One region of the Brevibacillus sp. FSL K6-0770 genome, then DNA from elsewhere that is predicted to be linked to it. Evidence: riboswitches for the same ligand, from Rfam matches in the RefSeq annotation. Region 1 holds a riboswitch; each other region holds the start of a gene.

Region 1 (3,788 bases):
TCCCAAAAACGCGGTCACGACGCCGAGCGGGATTTCCGTAGGAACGAGCAGCATCCGCGCCAGCGTATCCGCCCACAGGACGTAGATGCCGCCGCCAATCGCCGACATCGGCAGCAGGATGCGATGATCCGGCCCGACCAGCATCCGCACCAGATGCGGTACGACGAGGCCAACGAAGCCGATGATCCCTGAGATCGAAACCGCTGCCGCCGTCAACAAAGTCGATACGAGCAAAATAATGAGCTTCGTCTTGTCGACATTGACGCCCAGATGCGCCGCCTGACGCTCACCCAGGGCAAACAGGTTCAAGGAGCGGGCATAGCCAACCAGCACGATTACGCCGATCAGCACATACGGAATCAGCACATACGTAAAAGCCCAGCCGCGAAACGACAAGCTGCCCATCAGCCAAAAGACGATTTCGTTCACCGTCTGGTTCGACAAGGACACCATAAAAGAGACGAGCGAACCGAGAAACGCCTGAATGACGACCCCGGATAAAATGAGCGTCTCTGTTTGCAGCTTGCCCTGCGTCTTCGCCAGCGACAGTACAATCCACAGACTGCACAGCCCCGTCAAAAAGGCGACCACAGGCGTGCTCCATTCCCCGAGAAAAGCGAATTGCAAGCCAAACAGGATCAGAAAAGCGGCACCGACAGCAGCTCCGGATGCCACTCCCATCGTAAACGGGTCTGCGAGCGGATTGCGCAGCACCCCTTGAAATCCGGCGCCCGCAAGCGACAGGCAAGCCCCTACCAGAATCGCCAGGATGACGCGGGGAAAGCGCACTTTCATCACGATTTGCTCGGACGAATCCGGCCATGTCACGGCAACCAAGTCCGACATGCCGGGGAGCTGATGCAACAAGATCAGCCATACTTGCGAAAGCGGAAGCGATGCCGCTCCCATCGAAATGCTGACTACCGCCGATGCCAGCAGAATCAGACTGCTGGCTCCTCCCCATAAAAGCAACTGCTTCTTCATTTTATTTCACCAGATCAGGGTAAATCGCTTTGGCTACCTCGATCAAACCTTGGGTAATCCGCGGTCCCGGGCGCGAAAGCAAATTTTGCTCCATCCCGAAAATCTGCTTGTCGCGGATCGCCTTCATCTTGTCCCAACCGTTGCGGTTCGCAATGATGTCCTCCAGCTTTTTCCCTGTCTTGTCGTCCGTAATGCCTTTTGCATACAAAATGACGTCAGGATCGCTTTTTAAAATCTTTTCTTCGCTGATCGGGTTCCACCCTTGGGTATCAGCGGCAATGTTTGTCGCGCCTGCCAGTGAGATCAGCTCATCCAGAAATTCCCCTTTGCCTACCGTCCAGCCCGGCGAAAATTCCAGGTACACTTTTTTCTTGTCTTCCGGCTTCACCGCTTTGACCGCTTCCTGCACGCGCGCGATGTCCTGCTTCATGCTTGCGACTACTTTTTCCGCCTGCTCCTGTCTGTTTGTAATGACACCCATCGCCAAAATGTTGTCAAATATCTCATCCATTTTTTGCGGGTGAGTCACGTAAACAGGCATGCCTAACGTTTTCAGCTTCGCAGCGACAGGCTCATCCATCGAGATTCCGCCGATGACCAGATCAGGCGACTGGGCGAGAATCGCCTCTTCGCTCGGCTTGACGACACCGCCCACTTTCGGCTTCGTGGCAGCTTCTGCCGGATAATCGTCGTAGTCGGACACCCCGACGATCCGGTCGTTCAGGCCGAGTGCGAACAAAATCTCCGTTTCACCTGGAGAGGTGGAGACAATCCGCTGCGGCTCTTTTTGCAAGGTCACTTCTTTTCCCGTCGAATCTTTGACCGTCAGCGGGTAGACAGTGGCTTTGGCCGTTGTTTCCTGTGGTGTTGTCTGTGGCGCCTCTGTCTTTGGAGCAGGGGCTGTTTGCGTGTTGCCATTGCCTGTGCAGCCGACCAAGCTTGCAGCAATGACCAGGGGCATGAGCAGTTTCCACGAACGTTTCATATGTATAACTTCCTTTCTGGGCAACTGGTTGATTCTTAGCATAGAAAAACCCCTTCGCTTCCAGCGGGAAACAAAAGGGTCGACTTGCCAGGACGATCTGGTCACGCCAAAAAGTCCTGAACGGGCCGAACCTTTCCGCGAAGGCGCAGGCACATCATGCAAACAGGCAGGTCTCCTGGCTTGCGGCTTGCGACAGCCGCTTTACAGTGGCGGGACCGCGCCGGATTTGCACCGGCTTCCCTTTTCACCTCGCCCATGACAGACGAGGCACCTGCTTGCTGTATTCAGTTGTTTGTACCTGCAAGCTAAGACTCACCCACCATCATAGCATTCCTTGGCCAAAAAAAGAATGCGTCATTTTGCAGCAAAACGCAGGTCCAGGCTACCCGTCAACCTGCAGCAGCCACTAGCCTTTTGCCTAACCGACGAAAATTACTGCTTGCGCTTGTGCAAGTAATCGATAATTCCCATCGCGCACACCTGCAAATCCAGTCGCAGGACGTTCATCACTTCATGCTGCTCGGCAATGCCGCGCGCTTGCAGATGCTGGCTGACAAGAGCGAACAGCCTGTCCCCCAATTGCTCCGTGCCAAGCCCGGCGGAAACGGCCGCCTCGCCTTCTGCCACGAATACGGGAAGCCACTCTGCCACTTGCCGATAGACGTCCTCCACTTCTTCCGTCATGCCAAAATGCCCGAAGTAGATACGCTGGAGTTCGCGCTTGCGAAAACGCTCGATAGACGCAAGCATCGCCTGCGGATCGAACTGGTTTGGAGACGTGGACGGCAAAACGAAATGCAATCCGTCTTTTTGGAGTTGCGGATAAAAAACGCCCGCTGTATCACCTGTGAACATGCCGCGGCTAACCGGATCGTAAATGCTGAAATGATGGTTCGCATGGCCGGGCGAATCCAAAAATTCAAGGACACAGTTCGGCCCGATCGGCAAGGTGTCTCCGTCTTTTCGCACCAAGATTCGCTCCTCGGGAATCGCCACAATCGGATCGAACAGGCGGTTGAAATCGTCCTGGTAAACGGCTTTCGCTCCCGCAATCAAGCGACTCGGGTCCACCAGATGGCGCGCTCCTTTTGGATGCACCACGATTTTGGCCTGCGGGCATTCGCGCAAAAACAAGCCTGCCCCACCCGCGTGATCCAGATGAATGTGCGTCACGATGATGTATTTGACTTGCTCCGGCGAAAAGCCGAGCTTGTGCAATCCTGCCACAATGTACGGTACGGACGGGCTTGGCCCTGTCTCGACAAGCGTCAATTGTTCCTCTGCTATTACATACGTTCCCGTCCGCTCCGCCCAGCCCATGTCAAAGCCGTCAATCAGATGGATGCGGTGCCCCAAGGAAATCGGTTCAGTAGGTTGCATCGATTTTTCTCCCCCTGCCAACTTGATATCGTGTGAATATTTCCACTTTACCATTGATCGTGCCCGGATTCGAGAGGGCTTTGCCGTTTCTTGGCTGGTTACGGGCGGGAAGCGATGCGCGCTACTTCGCCATTCGTCATTTGTACCAGTTGCTTTGGCGTCAGCGAAAAAACAGCGTTCGGATGCCCGGCAGCCGCCCAGATGACTTCGAAGCGAAGCAAATCCTCATCAATCCACGTCTCAATCGGTTCCAGATGTCCGACGGGCGAGACACCGCCGATGACAAATCCGGTTTTTTCGCGCACAAAATCGGCATCTGCTTTTCCCGGCTTCTCCTGCATCCATTGCGCGAGCAGCTTTTCGTCAATCCGGTTTGTGCCGCTTGCCACGACCAGAACAGGCTTGTCCGTCGTCTTCCGGCGAAAAATGATCGACTTGG
Region 2 (3,788 bases), 1.4 Mb from region 1:
ACGAGGTTGATGCCAAACACACTCGTCCCGGCCACGATCGCCAATGCTGCTCCAAAAGCCGCTCCGCTCGATACGCCGAGCGTAAAAGGGTCTGCCAGCGGATTGCGCAAAATCGCCTGCATAATCGCACCGGCACATGCCAGCGAAACTCCTGTAATGATCGACATGACCATGCGCGGCAGCCGAATCTCGTATACGATGTAGGCGGTCATCTCATCGGAAGCGCGTCCGGACAAAATAGCCAAAAGCTCAGGCAACGCAACTTCTACAGCCCCTGACTGACTGCGTAAAGCGTCAGCAACACCAGTAGGAGGAAAAGGCTTGTCAAAACGAGCAGCTTGCTTTTCACGCTCCCGTGATAGATGGCCTGGATCGGTCGCTGCACTGGCTTGCTCAGCGGTTGTCCTTGGCTGTCATTGAACATCTTTGAACGAATAGTGCCAAATGCCTTGGTATGGCACGCCTAACCATTTTTCAAAATACTCTTTGGCATACTGCTCGGGATCGATATCCTGGAATTTATCCGGGTACAAATATTTGGCTAGTTGGAGATTGCCGATATACCGCTTGTCCGATCCGACAAAGTTGGTGTAGAAAAAGTAAATGTCTTTGCTTTGCCCCGCCTTGAGCCGCGAAACAGATGTCGTGCTCATAATATGGCGCAGCGCTTCCTCAAACGGCTTCGTATCCTTCACATTGTAGCCACCCAGCCAGGTGCCGTGCAGGGTAATGACCTCCGGGTTGCGCTTGAGCACATATTCCTCGTCGACCATGATCGTAGTCGACGCCTCCGCCGGATTCCATTGCAAGTCGGCAGCGTCTTTCCCGCCAGCCAGAATCGTCGCGTAGCCTTCCCCTACTCCTGGCTTCCCGTCCAACGACTGGCTGGGGAAAATCCGGTAGCCCCCGTTCGTATTGAGAAATCCGGCTGACAAGGCAAGCACCTGTTTTTTGTCTTCCTCCTTGATGCCTGCCACCCGGTCCGCTAACAGCTTTTCAATCGAATGCTTCCAGGCGAGAAATTCGTCTGCCTTGTCCGATTTATCAAAAATTTTACCGAGCAGCTTCAGCTCCTCATCCATCTGTTCCGGCAAATAGTTGTTCATTCGCACGACTTTGATTCCGGCTGGCTCCAGCTTTTCCTCCAGCGTCTTGTCGGGGCGATTCGTATAGGCAAAGACGATTTGCGGCTTCAAGCTGATGATTTGCTCCAGATTGATCTGCTTCGTTTCCCCCACATCCGGCTTGCTGTCAAATCCGAGGTACGGGTTATTTTTGACCGTCGTGTCGCCTGTAGCCAGCACGTACTGCTCGGCTCCCAGCAGCTTGATCGCTTCTGCCGTGTTGCGATTGAGCACGACCACCCGCTCTACTGGCAGCTTTACCGTGATCGCAGTCCCTGCGGAATCTTGAAAAGCAAGCTCCTGCTTTTCCTGCGGCACCGCCTGTTCAGTTTTCTGTTCCGCAGGCGTTGACGATGACGGTGAAGCAGCAGAGCAGCCAGTCACGACCAAAAAAATCGTGAGCAGGCCAAACAGCCATGCTTTGCCGATCCAGCTTTTCCGGTTCTTTTGCAGCATCGTTTCCACTCCCTATCTTTTTGTGATCAATAGAAAAGCCCCGTCCCGCCGGACGAGGCAAACGTGTAGAAGTAATCAGTCGACATCATGAATAAATAGACACAAGCTGTCGCAGCTTCTTCCTACACCTCACCTTTTCCGCGAAGGATTACGGGTGTGACAAACTAGGTAGGTCTCCTGGCTTTTGGCTCATCGCGCTCTTTCGTCTTCCCCGATGGTTATGCTCCATACCGAGTGACATGTTGGAAAGAGAACTCACCAATTACAGTGGCGGGACCGCTCGGGATTTTCACCCGATTCCCTGTTACCCCTTGCTCTCGCAAAGGCACCTAGCTGCATGCTATTCTTGGCTGATTATACCATTATTTTCATAGGGAGGGGGGACCGTAAAAACAAATCGGCCGCTTCCTTCCCTTTTTGCCTTCGCCCGAAAAAAATCCGCCGTTCTCAGGTGGTCGTATGGTTGTCGTATGCGATTATGGCCCGGTGCTTTCAGCAGTTTTAGGCAGTCGGCTCCACTTCATCCGCCACAGGCGTGCCAAACTGCTCTCCCCATTTGATCAAGTATTCAATCACGGGACGCAGTGCTTCTCCCCGCTCTGTCAGCTCGTACTCCACCTTTGGCGGAACGACCGGGTACACATGCCGCAGCACAATCCCCGACTCTTCCAGCTCCCGCAGCTGTTCCGCGAGCATTTTGTGATTCACGCCCATGATGTTTTTTTTCAGTTCACCGTACCGCTTTTTCCCGTTCAGCAGCTGGCAAATAATCGTCGTTTTCCATCTTCCTGCAAGAATGGAAACAGACAGCTCGATCGGACACTGAAACTGTTTGCCGTTTATTTGATAAATCACCTGTTGGTTTCCCATGGTTCTCACTTCCCTTTTGGTAAGTATTCAACGAAAAAGTGCGTACTTACTTTTTTACAGTGTATTCGGTAAGATCACTTTTGTAAAACACGATTTCAAGGAGGCCCTCATGGAAAAATTCGTTCAGGTTGGTCCCATAAACGTCGCATATGCAGTAGAAGGAAGCGGGCCAGCCGTGCTGTTGATCCACGGTACAGGAGGCAGTTACGAAGGCACGTGGGGCAATCTCGGCAAGGCGCTGGCACCTGACTTTACCGTCATCACCCCCAATTACAGCGGCTCGGGCAAAACGCAAGATGCCCACGAGCGGCTGGAGCTGGACGATCTGGTCGAGCAAAATGCGCAGGCAGTTATGCAGGAAGGCTTTACGCACTTTCATGTCGTAGGCTACTCGCTCGGCGCTGTCGTAGCAACGGCCATCGCCGCCAAATACCCGGAGCGAGTCCAATCGGTGACAGCGATCGCAGGCTGGGTAGAAAGCGATCTCGCTGTCGCCTATCAGTTCGATCTGTGGCAAAAGCTGTTCCGTCAGGATCGGGAGCTGTTCGCCCAATTCGCCATCCACACTGGCTTCAGCCCGGCGTTTTACAGCTCGTTTCAAACGTTGGAGCAGTTGCATGAGTTTACCGCCAATTTGGCTGCGACACTTGCCGAAGGTACTGGCAAACAGGCTGAACTTGACACTCGCATCAACCTGCGGCCTTTGCTTGGCAAAGTCACTGCCCCAGCACTGGCCATCGGCTTGACTTACGATCGCATGGTGCCTGTGGAGCAGACAAGGGAAATGGCCGCCCTCCTGCCTGACGCGCGCTACCACGAGATCGCTTCGGGACACCTGGTACTGTGGGAGCAGGAGGCAGAGCTGATCGAAACCGTCCTGTCCTTTGTCCGTTCTACCCGATGACTTCCCCAAAATAACTTACCTTATCTGGAGGATAACATGATCCAAAAAGAACAGATTTTGCAAGCATACGAAACCAGACACGCCACTAAAGAATTTGCCGCAGACAAAACGATTGCACAAGAAGACTTCGCTTTCATTATGGAAACGGCTCGCCTTTCTCCCAGCTCATTCGGTTTTGAGCCTTGGAACTTTCTCGTCGTGCAAAACCGCGCTCTGCGCGACAAGCTGTCTGTCGTTTCCTGGGGGGCGCAAAAGCAACTGGCTACAGCGAGTCATTTTGTCATCATCCTGGCGCGTACCAAGCAAGAGATGGCGGCTGATTCCGACTACGTAGTGAACCAGATGAAAAACGTGCAGCTTTTGCCGGAAAACGTCATCACCGCGAAAAGCGCCATGTACGACAAATTTTTGAAGCAAGATTTTGAGCTGTTTGC
Region 3 (3,788 bases), 1.1 Mb from region 1:
ATCCGGGAACGTCTCGTTTGAGATCGGAATCAAGCCATTTTTGTCCGAGCAAGCTGGTCCGGTTCCACTGATCGTCTTCACCGTCTTGTTCTTTACACTCGCTTGCCTGTTATCTCTCAATCCTGGGAAAATTATCAATGTAGTCGGAAAAGTCTTGACACCGATCAAGCTGACTTTTATCGGAGTGATTGTGTTGACGGCGATTTTGTTCCCGATTGGCGCGCTGCAAGCACCTGTGACGGATTATCAGTCCAAAGCGTTTTACAAAGGCTTTCAGGACGGCTATTTAACCTTGGACGCTTTGGGGGCATTTGTGTTTGGAATCATCATCGTGAATGCGATCAAGCAAAGAGGCATTACGGCGAAAAAGCAAATTTTGCTCACGTGCGCAAAAGCAACGATGATCGCGGGCGCACTTCTGGCGTTCTTCTACACGGTGCTTGCCTATATGGGTGCTTCCAGTGTGGAGAAGCTTGGTCATCTGGAAAACGGGGCGCAAATTTTGGCCAAGGTGTCCAATTACTACTTCGGCTCTTACGGCGCCGTTTTGCTTGGCCTCATGATTACGATCGCATGCCTGACCACCAGCGTCGGCCTCATTACAGCGTGCTCTTCGTTTTTCCATTCGCTGTTTCCGGCGATCTCGTATAAAAAGTTTGCCGTCATTCTGGCTGTGTTCAGTACACTCGTCGCCAATATCGGCTTGACGGCGCTGATCAAAGTGTCGGTTCCGATCTTGATGACCATGTACCCGATTGCGATTTCCCTCGTCTTTTTAACGTTTATGCACAAAGGATTTGGCGGACGACCAGAGGTGTATCAGGGAAGCTTGCTCGCTACTTTTCTGATCAGCCTGTTTGACGGACTGAACGCGGCAGGTGCCCAGCTTCCCGTCATCAACGACTTCTTTACTCGCTACTTGCCGATGTATACGATCGGGCTTGGCTGGATGCTGCCCGCTGTTGCAGGCGCTGTGATCGGCTACACTATTTACATGATTCGCAAACCTTCTCTGCGGGCACAGGAGCTGCGACTGACCAAGCAGTAAACCGGAAAGCTGGCAGAGTAGAGGCAATCAGGCTGAACTTTGAAATAATTTTGGTGAGTGGAAATAGTTTAGCATGACAAAAACTGGTTTACGTGTTACTGTAAGGAGAAAGGTGCTCTTTTGCTAGATGCGAGAGCACATGCACTCATACCGACAATTTCATATGAGTGGGAACAGGTTCCTTGGCCGCGAAAATCGGCGCAAGGATGAAAAGGGAAGTCGGTGAGAATCCGACACGGTCCCGCCACTGTATGAGGGGAGTTTGCACAGCGATAAGCCACTGGTCGAGACGGACTGGGAAGGCGTTGTGCAGATCGTGATCCTCAAGTCAGGAGACCTGCCTGTTTCGACAACACTGCTTAACCTACGGGAGATAGGGAGGTGTTAGGATGCTGTGATCTCAGTGCTTATTTGGCATTTCTAACGTTCTTTTTGACCGTTGGAAATGCCTTTTTTGATTGGCTTTACAAATACCTTCAATGGATGGGAGAGAAAGCTCATGAAAAGCAGCAACCTGGGATATCCGCGAATCGGCAAAGACCGGGAGTGGAAAAAAGCATTGGAGTCCTTTTGGGCAGGCAAATTGGAAGAGTCAGCGTTCCTTGCGCAAATGGAGCAAATCCGCCAGCAGCATCTGATCAAGCAAAAAGACAAAGGCATCGAGTGGATTCCCGTCAACGACTTTACTTACTACGATCACATGCTGGACATGGCTGTCATGTTCGGACTCGTTCCGAAGCGTTTTGCCTATGATGGCGGCCCGGTACCGCTCGATACGTACTTCGCCATGGCGCGCGGCAACAAAGAAGCTGTCGCAAGCGAAATGACCAAGTGGTTCAATACGAACTATCACTACATCGTTCCTGAGTTTGGCGAACGCCCGCCAGTGCTGGCAGAGAACAGGCCGCTGAAAGCGTACCTGGAGGCCAGGGATCAGCTGGGCATCGTCGGGAAGCCGGTGATTGTCGGGCCGTACACGTTTGTCAAGCTGGCGAAAGGATATGCGAAGGACGAGTTCGAACGCGTTGTCGATCAGATCGTGCCGCTTTACGTGGACGTGCTTCGTGAACTCGAACTGCATGGCGTGGAATGGGTGCAAATCGATGAGCCGGCTTTCGTCCAAGATATTTCCGAGCAGGACAGAGCGCTCATTCGCCGGGTGTACGAACAGTTCAGTCAGGCGCTGCCACACCTCAAGCTGATGGTTCAGACGTATTTCGAAGCGGTGGATTGGTACGAGGAACTGATCGCGCTGCCAGTGGAAGGCTTGGGCCTGGACTTTGTCCACGGAGGAAAAGCGAATTTGGCCAACCTGACGGCACATGGCTTCCCGCAGGAAAAAGTGCTCGGCGCAGGAATCGTCGATGGCCGCAACATTTGGCGCTCGGCCCTGGAGGAAAAGTGGGAGCTGGTCAAGACGATCAGCAATGTGGTCGACCCGGACCGAATTTGGCTACAGCCATCGAGCAGCCTGTTGCATGTTCCCGTCACTGTTGAAGCAGAAACCGATTTGCCTGGGGAAGTTCAAGCGGCATTAGCCTTTGCGGACGAAAAATTGGGAGAAGTGCAGCTTTTAGTCCAAGGATTCCGATTTGGAAAGTATGTTATATCGAAGGAAATTGCCCAGAACGAAAAGGACTTGCTCCGCCTGGCCGAGTCTCCGGCGAGAAACCGGGAGAAAGTACAGCAGGCTCGAAAAGCGCTGGAGACGACAGAAGCCAAACGCGACGTGCCGTTCCACGAGCGCCGCGATATCCAGCAAGCCGCCTGGAAGCTGCCGCTTTTGCCTACAACGACGATCGGCAGTTTCCCGCAGACGGCAGAGGTTCGTCAGGCCAGACAGCAGTACAAAAAAGGGAACTGGACAGTCGAGCAGTACGATGCCTTCATCGCGGAGCAAATCAAGCAGTGGATTGCGATTCAGGAAGAGATCGGGCTGGACGTGCTTGTCCACGGCGAGTTTGAACGGACAGACATGGTCGAATATTTCGGGGAAAAGCTCGATGGCTTCGTCTTCACGAAAAATGGCTGGGTTCAGTCGTACGGTTCCCGTTGCGTCAAGCCACCTGTCATCTACGGCGATGTGCAGTTCGTCGCTCCCATGACCGTCAAAGAGAGCGTATACGCCAAGTCGTTGACGGAAAAACCAGTAAAAGGCATGCTGACAGGTCCGGCGACCATTTTGAACTGGTCATTTGTCCGCGATGACGTCTCCCGCCAAGAGGTGTGCGAACAGATCGCCCTGGCGCTGCAAGCAGAAGTGGAGGCGCTGGAAGCGGCGGGAATCCGCATGATTCAGGTGGATGAGCCTGCGCTGCGGGAAGGCTTGCCGCTCAAGCAGGCAGACAGGGCGGCGTATCTGGACTGGGCCGTCAAATCGTTCCGCGTGGCTACCTCGACAGTTGCCGCGAGCACGCAAATTCACACGCATATGTGCTATTGCGAATTTCACGACTTCATCGACGTCATCAGCGAGCTGGATGCCGACGTCATCTCGATCGAGACGTCCCGCAGCCACGGCGAGCTTGTCTCCGTCTTCGAGACTTGCACGTACGATAAAGGAATCGGCCTGGGCGTATACGACATCCACAGCCCGCGCGTTCCAGCTGTCGCGGAGATCGAAGAGATGGTGTCGCGCGGCGTGCAAGTATTGCCGCCAGCCCAATTCTGGATCAACCCGGATTGCGGTCTGAAGACGCGCGGAAGAGCAGAGACAGTGGAAGCTTTGAAAAACATGGTG

What was found. Region 1 has a riboswitch for cobalamin ahead of NST23_RS18215 (ABC transporter substrate-binding protein). Riboswitches for the same ligand answer to the same signal wherever they lie in the genome.
Region 2: it holds a riboswitch for cobalamin, as region 1 does, so the genes downstream of both, NST23_RS24850 (ABC transporter substrate-binding protein) here and NST23_RS18215 (ABC transporter substrate-binding protein) in region 1, are expected to answer to the same signal.
Region 3: it holds a riboswitch for cobalamin, as region 1 does, so the genes downstream of both, metE (5-methyltetrahydropteroyltriglutamate--homocysteine S-methyltransferase) here and NST23_RS18215 (ABC transporter substrate-binding protein) in region 1, are expected to answer to the same signal.

The regions. Positions count from the first base shown of each region.
Region 1 covers NZ_JBBOBQ010000001.1:3,866,043-3,869,830, forward strand. Annotated here, with positions in the region: gene NST23_RS18210 (FecCD family ABC transporter permease) at 1-984, opposite strand, end outside; gene NST23_RS18215 (ABC transporter substrate-binding protein) at 986-1,969, opposite strand; cobalamin riboswitch at 2,118-2,259, opposite strand; gene NST23_RS18220 (MBL fold metallo-hydrolase) at 2,402-3,349, opposite strand; gene NST23_RS18225 (YbaK/EbsC family protein) at 3,448-3,788, opposite strand, start outside.
Region 2 covers NZ_JBBOBQ010000001.1:5,230,764-5,234,551, forward strand. Annotated here, with positions in the region: gene NST23_RS24845 (FecCD family ABC transporter permease) at 1-257, opposite strand, end outside; gene NST23_RS24850 (ABC transporter substrate-binding protein) at 414-1,580, opposite strand; cobalamin riboswitch at 1,731-1,928, opposite strand; gene NST23_RS24855 (winged helix-turn-helix transcriptional regulator) at 2,082-2,450, opposite strand; gene NST23_RS24860 (alpha/beta fold hydrolase) at 2,560-3,354, shown strand; gene NST23_RS24865 (NAD(P)H-dependent oxidoreductase) at 3,394-3,788, shown strand, end outside.
Region 3 covers NZ_JBBOBQ010000001.1:2,790,516-2,794,303, forward strand. Annotated here, with positions in the region: gene brnQ (branched-chain amino acid transport system II carrier protein) at 1-1,048, shown strand, start outside; cobalamin riboswitch at 1,207-1,407, shown strand; gene metE (5-methyltetrahydropteroyltriglutamate--homocysteine S-methyltransferase) at 1,548-3,788, shown strand, end outside.